DNA from 4 places in the Neobacillus sp. PS2-9 genome. Region 3 is predicted to be linked to each of the others. Evidence: predicted binding sites of a transcription regulator. Region 3 holds the regulator's gene; each other region holds the start of a gene.
What was found. The regulator Rex, encoded in region 3, represses fermentation and respiration genes when NADH is low (regulators of the CRP and FNR family bind a similar motif). The targets are predictions, from matches to a motif close to TTGTGAAATATTTCACAA.
Positions count from the first base shown of each region.

Region 1: a site for Rex is predicted at 1,161-1,178, ahead of RCG25_RS19910 (TIGR04053 family radical SAM/SPASM domain-containing protein). Genes of this name have one in related genera too.
Region 2: a site for Rex is predicted at 1,569-1,586, ahead of RCG25_RS15660 (DUF3147 family protein). Genes of this name have one in related genera too.
Region 4: a site for Rex is predicted at 1,935-1,952, ahead of RCG25_RS11495 (formate/nitrite transporter family protein). Genes of this name have one in related genera too.

Region 1 is NZ_CP133269.1:3,968,592-3,971,772, reverse strand. It holds gene RCG25_RS19920 (Cof-type HAD-IIB family hydrolase) at 1-503, opposite strand, end outside; gene RCG25_RS19915 (metal-sulfur cluster assembly factor) at 747-1,055, shown strand; gene RCG25_RS19910 (TIGR04053 family radical SAM/SPASM domain-containing protein) at 1,259-2,386, shown strand; gene RCG25_RS19905 (Crp/Fnr family transcriptional regulator) at 2,439-3,137, opposite strand.
Region 2 is NZ_CP133269.1:3,091,121-3,094,301, forward strand. It holds gene RCG25_RS15650 (acyl-CoA dehydrogenase family protein) at 1-574, opposite strand, end outside; gene RCG25_RS15655 (DUF3147 family protein) at 771-1,145, opposite strand; gene RCG25_RS15660 (DUF3147 family protein) at 1,164-1,526, opposite strand; gene RCG25_RS15665 (YpzG family protein) at 2,360-2,512, shown strand; gene RCG25_RS15670 (GNAT family N-acetyltransferase) at 2,705-3,181, shown strand, end outside.
Region 3 is NZ_CP133269.1:4,962,467-4,965,647, reverse strand. It holds gene RCG25_RS24745 (ABC-F family ATP-binding cassette domain-containing protein) at 1-899, opposite strand, end outside; gene moaC (cyclic pyranopterin monophosphate synthase MoaC) at 1,068-1,565, shown strand; gene RCG25_RS24735 (redox-sensing transcriptional repressor Rex) at 1,600-2,253, shown strand; gene RCG25_RS24730 (YhbD family protein) at 2,383-3,006, shown strand; gene RCG25_RS24725 (polymer-forming cytoskeletal protein) at 3,019-3,181, shown strand, end outside.
Region 4 is NZ_CP133269.1:2,283,481-2,286,661, reverse strand. It holds gene RCG25_RS11500 (glucose-1-phosphate adenylyltransferase) at 1-824, opposite strand, end outside; gene RCG25_RS11495 (formate/nitrite transporter family protein) at 1,075-1,899, opposite strand; gene RCG25_RS11490 (S1 domain-containing RNA-binding protein) at 2,116-2,565, shown strand; gene RCG25_RS11485 (CPBP family intramembrane glutamic endopeptidase) at 2,670-3,181, opposite strand, start outside.

The sequences.
Region 1 (3,181 bases), 990 kb from region 3:
GATAAGTGCTGTCTAATCGTTTTTAATTGATCTTCTTCTGTATGGATTAACATACTGGTAGGGGAATCTTGTAAGTACTCAGCAAGGTCACCAGTAGTTATCTTTGGATTACCGAAGCTAAAAATGTCTAAAAGCTTTTCATCATGATAGTGAAAATAAACGTCATCGATTACTTCTGCAATGATGTTATGGAAATGAAAGCTTCTGCAAGCTTCAACAATGTCTTTTGCGACCTTAACATCAAGTGGTTCGTGATAAAATCCCCAATTAGGATTTCGTGGATGATGCATAAACGCTCCGTTAAAATTAACAATGGGCGTGTCCAAATTTAACTCACGATAATACATTTCACTTGAACGAAAAGGGCGGCCAGTTGCAATCATAACGACATGACCTTCATCCCTTGCTTTATTTATTATTTCCTTCGTTTTTAAAGAGATGGTTTTATCATCTTTAAGTAATGTTCCATCTAAATCTAATGCGATTAAATGTCTCTCGGCCATATGGACTCCTTTATAATATGAATTCTCAAATAAATGCATACTTTTAGTAAAAAAATGAACTGCATGATACACTACATTTAATGAGTTTCAAAACATTGGACTGTTATTTCTATATTTACTATGTTAACAATTATATATCCAACCTGTAAAAAATTTCACACCAAGATTGGATAAAAACCGATATACTTTTTATATAAAAGTAAATACTGTAATAAATCGTACCATTTAAAGGAGCGGAAGGAAATGAATGAGGATTTAAGAGAGAATATTATGGGTGCACTGGAGTTAGTCATTGACCCAGAACTAGGTGTAGATATTGTTAATTTAGGATTAGTATATAAAACAGAAATGGATGATGAAGGAAAGGTCACTATTGATATGACATTAACTTCAATGGGCTGCCCTTTGGCTGGAACAATTGTTGATCAAGTAAAAAGAGCACTTGCAGATATTCCTGAAGTCAAGGATGTAGAAGTAAATATTGTTTGGAATCCGCCTTGGAATAAAGAAATGATGTCACGCTATGCGAAAATTGCCTTAGGCATTCGCTAAATATAAGTGGTAATTTAATATAATATAACCTTTAAAAGCAGTGGAGTTTCATCCACTGTTTTTTCTTTTAGAGTTTTCACAAAACGTCCATATATATCGTTCAGTCTGTGAGTTAGTTCACTTTTTTTGACTATAAACACCTTTATAATACAGATTATTAAGGCTGTTTGAGTTGAAATAGCTGTTTTTAGGGGGCGTTTCATATGGCTTTTAGCCGAGATTTTAATAAAGATCCATTTATCGTTATTTGGGAACTTACACGTGCATGTCAGTTAAAGTGTTTGCACTGTCGTGCCGAAGCACAATATAGAAGAGATCCTCGTGAGCTTTCCTTTGAGGAAGGCAAACAGTTAATAGATCAGATATATGAAATGAATAATCCGATGCTCGTTTTTACGGGGGGAGATCCCTTAATGAGGGAGGATGTTTTTGATATTGCTAAATATGCAGTGGAAAAAGGCGTACGTGTCTCAATGACGCCTAGTGCCACTCCTAACGTGACCAAAGAAGCCATTGAAAAAGCAAAAGATGTCGGACTATCTCGCTGGGCATTTAGTATTGATGGGCCAACAGCAGAGGTACATGATCATTTCCGTGGAACGGCTGGGTCATTCGATCTTACAATGGAAAGAATTAAATATCTTCATGAGTTGGAGATCCCTATCCAAATCAATACCGTAATATCTCGCTATAATATAAATTATCTGGATGAAATGGCAAAAATGGTTGAAGAACTCAATTGTGTATTATGGAGTGTCTTTTTCCTTGTGCCAACAGGAAGAGGACAAGAATCAGATATGATCTCTCCCGTTGAACATGAAAGAGTGTTCAGATGGCTTTATGATTTAAGTAAACGTGTTTCTTTTGATATAAAAACAACAGCAGCACAGCATTATCGTCGAGTGGTTATTCAGCAAAAGATGCGTGAGGCTAAGGAACAAACAGCAGAGATAGATTATCTAAGTGCATTAACAGAGCAGGGATTAACAGGCTCAATCGATGGTTTAGGTCGAGCACCAAAAGGCGTAAATGATGGAAATGGATTTGTTTTCATATCGCATATTGGAGATGTTTACCCGAGTGGACTTTTACCAGTTAAGGCAGGGAATGTAAGGGAGCAGCCATTAGCAGAAATTTACCGTGAGTCACCTATTTTCAAATCACTACGGAATCCTGATCTTTATAAAGGAAAATGTGGGGTCTGTGAATTCCGCCATGTATGTGGAGGTTCAAGGTCAAGAGCTTATGCTATGACGGGTGATTATCTTGAAAGTGAACCGTTCTGTGTTTATATTCCAAAAGCACTACGGGAAAAACAGGTCCAAAAATAATCAAGATAAAAAAGAAGAGGCTGACCTTAAAAGTCAGCCTCTTCCATAACAGCTATTCAATATTGCAATAGACGGCAGAACAATTTTCGCAACCGATCTCGTCTTTTAAATATTGAAGATCTAAAATAGATATTTTACCTCGTTTTATAGAAATAATTTTATCTTTCTTTAAGTCACTGAGGATCCGATTTGTACTTTCTCGAGAAGTCCCACAGAAATTGGCGAGCTCTTGATTAGTTAGAGGCAGGTCAATTAAAATTTCATTATCTTTTTGAATACCGTAGCTATTAGTCATTCGAATTAAAGTAGAAAAAAGCGCGCCGCGTTTTCCATTTAACACAAGGTCACGAAATTTTGTTTGTGTTTTTCGGAAATGATCGCTCATCCATTTCATGAATTCAAAAGCAAGCTTACTATTTTGAAAAATTTCACTTTCAATCACATCTTTTTTAATGGCTACAATTTCTCCTTCTTCTAGTACCTTTGCACTTAATAAGTACCTAGGATTATCTGTAAAGAGTGTCAATTCACCACAAATATCATTTGTACCGCAAATTCTTAAAGATAGTTCACGTCCATCTGATGTTATTTTGCTGATTTGAACTTTTCCAGAAATGATAATGTAAAGTTCCTCTGCTTTCATCCCTTCCTGAAATAAGAAGCTTCCTCTTTCACTTCTAAATTTCCGGTCAGCAAATCGAAGTAATTCTTTTATCTCTATGGAATGAGTGGGTTTCATTGGCGTTGTCATTGTCATCCGTTTCACCTCAAGTAACATATTTTATACCTGTCAAT
Region 2 (3,181 bases), 1.9 Mb from region 3:
AGCAGGTCACACCTTCTCGTCCACGTGTTTCTTGATGCCTTTCTTTATCTGTAATGGCGATAACCATAACGAAGTCGGCTTCATTACCACCTGTAATAAATGTTTTTTCACCATTCAATACCCATTCATTTCCGTCCTTGACCGCTGTCATTTTGATATTTTGCGTATCAGAGCCTGCACCAGGTTCAGTCATAGCAAAGCAGGATTTTTTCTCCCCATTGATAGTTGGAATTAAATATTTTTGTTTTTGTTCTTCATTTCCATAGTAAAGAATATTATCTGCTGAGCCGCCAAATTGGAATGGAACAAAGGTCTTCGACACTTCCATCAACACAATGGCCATCATCATTTGCCCTAAATCAGCTCCGCCGTATTCTTCAGGTGTGTTAATTCCCCAGAAGCCTGCTTCCTTTGCCTTTAATTGAAGCTCTTTTAATTTTCCTGGCGGGAGACTAGGCTTTCCTTCTCGTTCGTTTCTTAATACATCGTTTTCAAGTGGAATGAGTTCTTTTTCAACAAATCTCCTAATTGTTTTCTGCACCATTTTTTGCTCGTCGGTCAAACGTAAATGCATTTCCTTCACTCCATTCTATTCTTTTATTCTAGTTTTCTTCTTAGAAAGTATATGATAGGTTATCCGAAAACATACCTACCGGTTGGTATGTTAATTTTATTTTATTCCGAAATTTCAGATAATACAAGTTAAAAGTGATGAAACTTGTTAAAAAAATCCTTCAGCTCTAATTCCGCTAAAGGATTTTTTTAACAAATTATATGTGGTGGACGGCTTTTTTTATTGCCATACGTTCTCTTAATGTAGAGATCGCAATAGAGCTTGTTAGCCATGATAGCAATCCTATGGTAATACTTAAGAGCCAATTACTAGTGGATTGCAAGGTAAGGAGGACTGTAATCACGCAAATAATTCCGCCCATCATTCCATATACAGACCCTCGGGCAATATTGGTTGCTTTCTTTGTACCGGAAGCAATGCCGACCATGATAACCGCTGTTAGCATTACGGCAGGAAAAGCTGCAAAAATTCCAGCAAGCATTTTCCACGGAGAAATGATTGTAATTAAATAACTTAGTGAAACCGCAGTTCCACCGAGTAGGAATCGAATAAATAAGTCCTGTTTATTCATGTTTGTCACCTTTTTCGTTTAATGAGATGTAATAATGACAACTACTATTGAAATAGTAAACCAGAAAGCCATGGATTGAAGGATGCCCCGTTTCCAGCCTACTTTCGGTAAAAGATAGCCTGCGATAAGAGCAACTATGATGTTGATTGCCATTCCAAAGATGGCTCCCCTTGATAACATAATCGAATGTGAAATCAGCTGCGCACCATGAAAATCAAGTCCTATTGTTAATAATGCCGCAAGATACACCGCAGGAAAGGCTGCAAAAATTCCTCCTGCTTTTTCTCCCAATTTTTTTGCTACCACTGTACAAGCAACAACTGCTAAACCACCCAAAAGGAATCGTATGAGAAGTGCGCTTATTGATAGATGTGCCATCATTTGTTCGCCTCTTTTTTTGTTTACCGTGCTGTTATTTTAGTTACGTGAATAATCTCACAAACTATTTTACGTATTCATTGTACCTCAATTTTATGACAATACATGTGAACACTTTATTAATGTTTTTGAAGCGGTTTCATTTGATCTATTTTGTGCTTGAGTCTTGGTGAAAGACAAACCTACGGCATTTCAAGCTTGTCCTGTCCTTCATCCACCTTATGAAGGACAAAACCTTTGTATTCAAATCAAATTTTGTCCTTCATCAATCGTATGAAAGACAAAATCTTTGTGTTCAAATCAAATTTTGTCCTTCATCAACCGTATGAAAGACAAAATCTTTGTGTTCAAATCGAATTTTGTCCTTCATCAACCGTATGAAAGACAAAACCTTTGTATTCAAATCGCATTTTGTCCTTCATCAACCGTATGAAAGACAAAATCTTTGTATTCAAATCGAACTTTGTCCTTCATCAACCGTATGAAAGACAAAACCTTTGTATTCAAATCGAACTTTGTCCTTCATCAACCGTATGAAAGACAAAATCTTTGTGTTCAAATCGAATTTTGTCCTTCATCACCCGTACGAAAGACAAAATCTTTGTGCTCAGACCAAATTTTGTCCTTCATCCACTGAAATCAAAGAAAGTCCGTCAAACAATCTTAATTAATTATTAGATAGTTCGTTCTGCTTCATTAGAATAAACCATTCCATCTTTTTTCATGCATCACTGATATTTAAATAAGTGAGTAATTTCTGTTGATTTTACAAATAATAATAATGATGTTCCATAGCGAATATCATCGTTTCAAATCCTATGATGAGGTGATTTTAGATGAGCTACAGAGATCATTTGGATCCACACTCAGAGCTTTTTCACCACACGTTTACAAGGCCAAAACGCCAGAAATCTCAGGTGAATGGGCAAACACAGGTGACGCAAAACACAATCATCTTAAGGAGTAATGCCAAAGCACACCGTTGGTAAGTGTAATGGCATCGAAACGAATGATGGGGTGACACAGATCGCTGCCTCCATCAAGAAGAAGGCTGACTCAACACAATGAGTCAGCTTTTTTCTTTTAATATGAAATAAACGAAAAATTATGATTGAAAATGTATGTTTAGAAGGATATCATAAAATCTAATTAAATTATTATCTAATGGAGTGGACTAGAGTATGTACGATGCTTTCACAATAAGAGACGCAGAAATAACTGATTTACCGATTATCGTTGACATATACAATTCAACCATCGCTGGGAGAATGGTTACCGCTGACCTTGAGCCAGTAACTGTTGAAAGCCGGACCCAATGGTTTCACGAGCACTCCCCTTCCTTTCGTCCACTTTGGGTAGTCGAAAGTCAAGGATTAATTTGCGGATGGGTAAGTTATCAGTCGTTTTATGGCAGACCAGCCTATAATGGAACAGCTGAAATCAGTATATATATTCATCAGGATTTTCGTGGAAAGAAACTCGGTAAGTTTCTTATACAAAAAGCAATAGATGCTTGCCCAGCCCTTGAAATTAAAACCTTACTTGGATTTATCTTTGGCCATAATGACCCCAGCATAAAGCTTTTTAACAGCTTTGGCTTTGAAAAATGGGCACATCTTCCGAAGATTGCAGAACTTGACGGCATTGAAAGAGATCTA
Region 3 (3,181 bases):
TTCTCAAGCTTTTTCCGGCGGCTTTGCGCTTGTTTGGTGGTGGACGCTCTCGCTAGATTCCGTTGGATAAAATCCTGTAAATTAGCGACCTCTTGCTGTTGTTTTTCATAAACCTTCAAATTGCGCTCATAATTGGCCGCTTTTTGTTCAAGGTAAGAACTATAGTTACCCGGAAAACGTTGGATTTGCTTGCGGGATACTTCATAGACCTGATTCACGACTTTATCTAAGAAGTAGCGGTCATGAGAGACGATTAAGATCGCGCCATCATACCCCTGCAAATATTGCTCCAGCCATGAAAGGGTATCAATATCCAGATGGTTGGTAGGCTCGTCCAATATTAAAATATCAGGTTTTGTTAGCAGTAATTTCCCCAAAGCAAGGCGGGTTTTTTGACCACCGCTTAAACTAGCAATCATGAGAGAATGATCCTGGAAATTTAAACCGTGTAGAACCGAGCGAATGTCAGCTTCAAACTGGTATCCGCCCTGTTCCTTGAATTGTACCTGGAGGGTATCATATTCTTTCAGCACCCGTTCGTACTTGCTTGGGTCTTCAAACACAGAAGGCTCGGCCATTTGCTCTTCCAGTTTGCGGAGCGATTTTTCCATGATTTGAAGGGGTTCAAATACGGTTAACATTTCGTCCCAAATGGTCAATTTGGATTCTAATCCTGTGTTTTGAGCTAAGTACCCAATGGTTACTTCTTTTGGTTTGATGATTTCGCCGCCATCATGAGACAAATGTCCGGCAATAATCTTTAATAAGGTCGATTTTCCGGCACCATTACGGCCAACTAGGGCCACACGGTCTCTCGTTTGTAATTCTAGCTTTATATTCGATAAAATAAGGTCAGCACCATAATATTTTTGTAATTGATTTACTTGCAATAAAATCATTTTATTCACCTCTATTACTTAGGACTAGTGTACCGTATAAGCGGAATGACAGCAATAACTCGGACTCTTCTAGGTGCTGTTCTTTTAAAAAATCTAGTGATTCGTTCAAAGTTTCACACACATAAAAGGAAAAATAGTGTATTATTTTTTGGTAGGAGGATTTTTTATATGGCCGAATTTACGCATTTTAATGAAGAAGGCAGAGCAAAGATGGTAGATGTCAGCGATAAGCCTGAGACAGCACGTACTGCTCTTGCTCATTCTAGCATAACTGTAAGTAAAGAGATTTTTTACAAAATAACCCATCATGAGATGAAGAAGGGCGATGTACTAGCTGTTGCCCAAGTTGCAGCCGTGATGGCGGCAAAAAAAACATGGGATATTATTCCTATGTGTCATCCCATCCCACTGACAGGTGTGAATATTTCTTTTGCATGGGAAGAGGAGCAAACAGGGAACTTTCAATTACATATTGAGGCAGCGGTGAAAACAAAGGGGAATACAGGTGTGGAAATGGAAGCGCTCACAGCTGCATCTACTTGTGCTTTAACCGTTTATGATATGTGCAAGGCAGTCGATAAAGGGATGGTTATTGGGCCAACCTATTTAGTGGAAAAAACAGGCGGTAAAAACGGTGATTTTAGAAGAAATGAACAGGTTAAATAAGAGTTAAAAAACCATTCATGGGGTGTGGGAGAATATGAGTAACGAAACGATGAAAATACCACAGGCGACAGCGAAACGGCTGCCCCTCTATTATCGATTTTTAAAGAACCTGCATACTTCCGGCAAACAAAGAGTTTCATCTGCAGAGTTAAGTGAAGCGGTAAAGGTAGACTCGGCAACGATTCGCCGTGACTTTTCCTATTTTGGGGCATTAGGTAAGAAGGGGTATGGCTATAATGTTAATTATTTGTTAACCTTTTTCCGGAAAACGCTGGATCAGGATGAATTAACAAAGGTTGCGTTAATTGGGGTCGGTAATTTGGGGACTGCCTTTTTAAATTATAACTTTTTAAAAAATAACAACACGAAGATCGAGGTCGCGTTTGATGTCGATCCGGAAAAAATGGGTACAACGATTCGCGAAGTTCCAGTTCATCATATGGATGATTTGGAGAAGGTATTAGAAAATAGTGATATTCAGGTGGCTATTTTAACGGTGCCAGCTCCTGTTGCGCAAATGATAACGGACCGACTGGTAAAAGCGGAAGTTAAAGGGATTCTAAACTTTACGCCTGCTCGGTTAAATGTACCAGGGTCGATTCGGGTTCACCATATTGACCTGGCAGTGGAACTGCAATCATTGGTTTACTTTTTAAAGCACTATCCAACAGTGGATGTAGAGGAATAGAACATGATAATAAGGCCTCTTACGATGATTCAATCGTAGGAGGTGTTTTTATTGCAAAAATTTGTAAGTTATAACTTTACACGCGTAACAGTGTTATGTTACATTGATAAATAGAAAGGGGTTTTTATCATGAGTGAGGAGTTAATCTCAAAAAAAGACCTATTAGAATTTGCGAGAATTTCCTATGGACAGTTATATAGATGGAAGCGAAAGGACCTTATTCCAGAAGAATGGTTCATACGTAAATCAACCTTTACTGGGCAGGAGACCTTTTTTCCAAAAGAGAAGATCCTAGAAAGAATCAATAAAATCCAAACAATGAAAGAAAATTTATCACTAGATGAACTGGCAGACATGTTTTCACCAAATATTTCTGACTTGCAGCTAGGAAAAGACGAGCTAGTAAAACGTAACATTGTTTCATCTGCTGTTATGAATTTTTACCTTGAGAATGAAAAAGGAAGCCCTACGTTTACGATTACTAGGATGCTTGAAGTATATGTGCTTGAGAAGCTTCTGCAATCTGGTGAGATTAATCAAGATGAAGGAAAGATGCTGCTTCAGGTGTTAAAGGAGCATGCTGCTTTAATCAAACAAAAAAGCTGTGAATTAGTCATAACAAGGAAACTTGGGGTGTCATCGTGTCTCTTGCTCATTAACGCAGAAGCGATGCATATGGATTTGGGGACGAAAATGGTTGTGCAGCTCTCACTGATGTCGTGTATGGAAGAGATCAAAGCAAAATTATTATAAAGGAGAATATACATGGATATGAAGGAAAGAGGAGACTTAGTCATCAATGGTTTCGGTGCTTCAAATGGTGGGGCGTTCCGCCAGGTCATATTGAATGGATTCGGAACGGTTAACAGTGATGTTGATTGCGTGGAGTTTGAAAGTAATGGCTTCGGGACCGTGGATGGGAATGTGA
Region 4 (3,181 bases), 2.5 Mb from region 3:
CATTCTGGAGTTTGTTGGAAAATATTTGTTTCTATATTTAAAAGATCCAAATTTGCCTCCCAAAAGCTTCTAATCGTTCCCACATCTCTCCAGTACCCTTGAAATAAGAAGGATGACAAATGAAATCCCTCGTCCAGCATGGAGGGAATAATATCCTTTCCAAAATCTCTGTGTGTAAATTCCTTTTGTTCTTCCTTAATCAAAGTGTCTTTTAGAATAGGCCAATTAAAAATGTATATTCCCATCGATATTAAATTGGTAGTGGGCTTTTGCGGTTTTTCATTAAATGCTAGAATTTTATTTGACCGCTTATCAATTTCTAGTACACCGAATTGGTGTGCACTTTCCCATGGAACTTCTATCACTGCAATGGTACAATCAGCATTTGTTTCAATGTGATGCTGCAGCATCTCTCTATAATCCATCTTATAAACTTGGTCAGCTGACAGAATGAGAATATAGTCAGGATTGTGTTGCTCGATGAATTGAAAGTTTTGATATACTGCATGTGCCGTACCCTCATACCACTCCACACCTGAACCGTCCCGTTGATATGGTGGAAGGATTATTAATCCACCATATCTGTCTGCAAGCTTCCATTGATTACATTGACCAATATGCGAATGTAATACCAGGGGCTTATATTGAGTTAAAATCCCTACAGTTTCTATCCCTGAGTTTTTGCAATTACTTAAGGCAAAGTCAATGATACGATATTTACCACCAAACGGCACAGCTGGCTTTACGATCGTTTTTGTAAGTAGATTAAGTCTTGTCCCCCTACCTCCCGCTAACAGCATGGCTATCCAATTTGGTTTATTCATTGTTCTCCTCCTTCCATTGGTTTTGTATTTGTGTTTATACTCCTATTATCACCTGATTTTTCCATTTAAGCGGCTTACATGTTACATCTCTGTGAAAAGTACTTATTATTTTATCGACACCCTCTTAAAGAAATAGTACGCAATATGGCTGTTTTTGTCCGAATGTTGACGGAATTAAAAAAGGATCCTAGAGATAGGAACCTTTTTTAGGGTATTTTTATACAGTAGTTTTAAATTCGAATACTAAAATCTATCTAATACCCGTTTTCATTATAGATTGAACAATCTTTGGCTCTTGATATGGTACATCTTTTTTGCTATATGCATGCCAATAAGCCATTGCAATAAACACGGATCCTCCTACTGCATTACCTAAGAGAACCGGAACAAAATTGTTAATATACTGCGTCCAAGAAAAATGACCTGCAAAAATCGCAGCAGGAATGACAAACATATTGGCTACTACGTGTTGAAACCCAATTGCCACAAAAGCCATCGTTGGAAACCAAATCCCAACTATTTTCCCTGTCATATCGTTGGCTCCATACGAAAGCCAGACCGCGGAAGCAACCAACCAGTTACAACCTATACCTGAAACAAAGGCTTGGAGAAATGATGCTTCAAGTTTATGCTCTGCAATACTAACCGTTTTTTCTAAAAATGGACCAGTTTCAGTTAGACCTACTAAATGACCAAAGAAATAGGCGACAAAAATAGCTCCTAGAAAGTTACTAATTGTCACAAGAAACCAATTTATAATGACCTTACTAGTAGAAACCTTTCTTGCCATCCTTGCAAGCGGCACAGCCATCATATTACCTGTTAATAACTCGCCTCCTGCAAGTAAAGTAAGAATTAATCCAATAGGAAATACAGATGCGCCAATCAAGCTGCTTAATCCTTCCAAATTGATTGATAAGCTTGCTGTCACACGTATGCAAAGTAAATATCCCAGCGCAATAAATGCACCTGCTTCAAAACCTAAAATTAACGTCTGCAATGGAGAGTTTTTAGTTTTCTTCGTACCATTCTCTATGGTTATTTCCATAATTTGATCTGGTTTACTATAGGCCATAAGGTGTTACTCCTTTTTTAATAAAATTCTTTTATTTGTGATGTTCTTAACATACTTTTATTTTATCGCACTTTAATCCTTATTCCAGTGAACGTTTCTTTAACAATTATTAAACGTTTTCGATATTTTTTCTAAATCAGCAAAAAGATTTTATTCCTGTGAAATATTTGTTATAATGAAGTGGTTTTAACATTATTGAGGGGGAAATATATTTCTATGTCAGTTGAAATAGGCAGCAAAGTACAAGGAAAAGTAACAGGAATCACTAATTTTGGAGCATTCGTAGAATTGCCTGGCGGTACAACGGGTCTTGTGCATATAAGTGAAGTTGCGGAAAGCTATGTTAAGGATATTAATGACCACCTTAAAGTAGGCGACATGGTTGAAGTAAAGGTAATTAGTGAGAAAGACGGAAAAACTGCCTTATCCATTAAAAAAGCAATCGATAGACCGGAAAGTCAAACCTCTTCTTACTCACAACGCCCAGCAAGGCAAGGGAGATCTGACAACCGTTCTAAAGATTTTCGTCCAAAAAGCAATTTCAAACCTAAAGAATCATTTGAAGATAAAATGGTTAAGTTTTTAAAGTCTAGTGAAGAAAATTTATCTTCACTTAAACGCAACACAGAAACAAAGCGTGGCGGCCGAGGCGGAAGACGCGGATAACTGACTCGTAGTAACTATATAACCAAAGAGAAGAGCTGACTGTTTCTAGTCAGCTCTTCTTTTTGGGAAATGATTAGTTCTCTCAATACTTTTCCAAATAGAAATTAAATTCTATAGTTTTTTCCAAATTTTTTAATTGCAAAGAACGTAAAGACGGATAAAGTAATAATAGTCCATAACAAGGAGATCTGTGGATTGATATCACTTACTACAAATAAGGAAGGAATTTTCCCAAAGACTGCATCATCCATGGTTAAAAACCAACCAAGAAACATATTATTTGCCGCATGGGCACCAATCGTTATTTCTGCGCTATTTGTTTTTGCAGTAATGTAACACCACACTATTCCAGAAAGTACATAATCACTACCCACAAAAAATGCTGAATAATTCATTTCCGGGTTACTGAAATGAAGCATACCAAAAATAGAACCTACAATGATTGATAATAATAGTGAATGATTAATCTTTCGACCAAACCACTGCATTAGGTAGCCCCTAAAAAACACCTCTTCCGCTGTTGTTTGCATAGGTGTTAAGATTAAAACAAAGAAAAACAGCTTAAGAAAGTCCTCCCATTTAATATTATTGAATGCATAATCTCCTGGATTGAAAA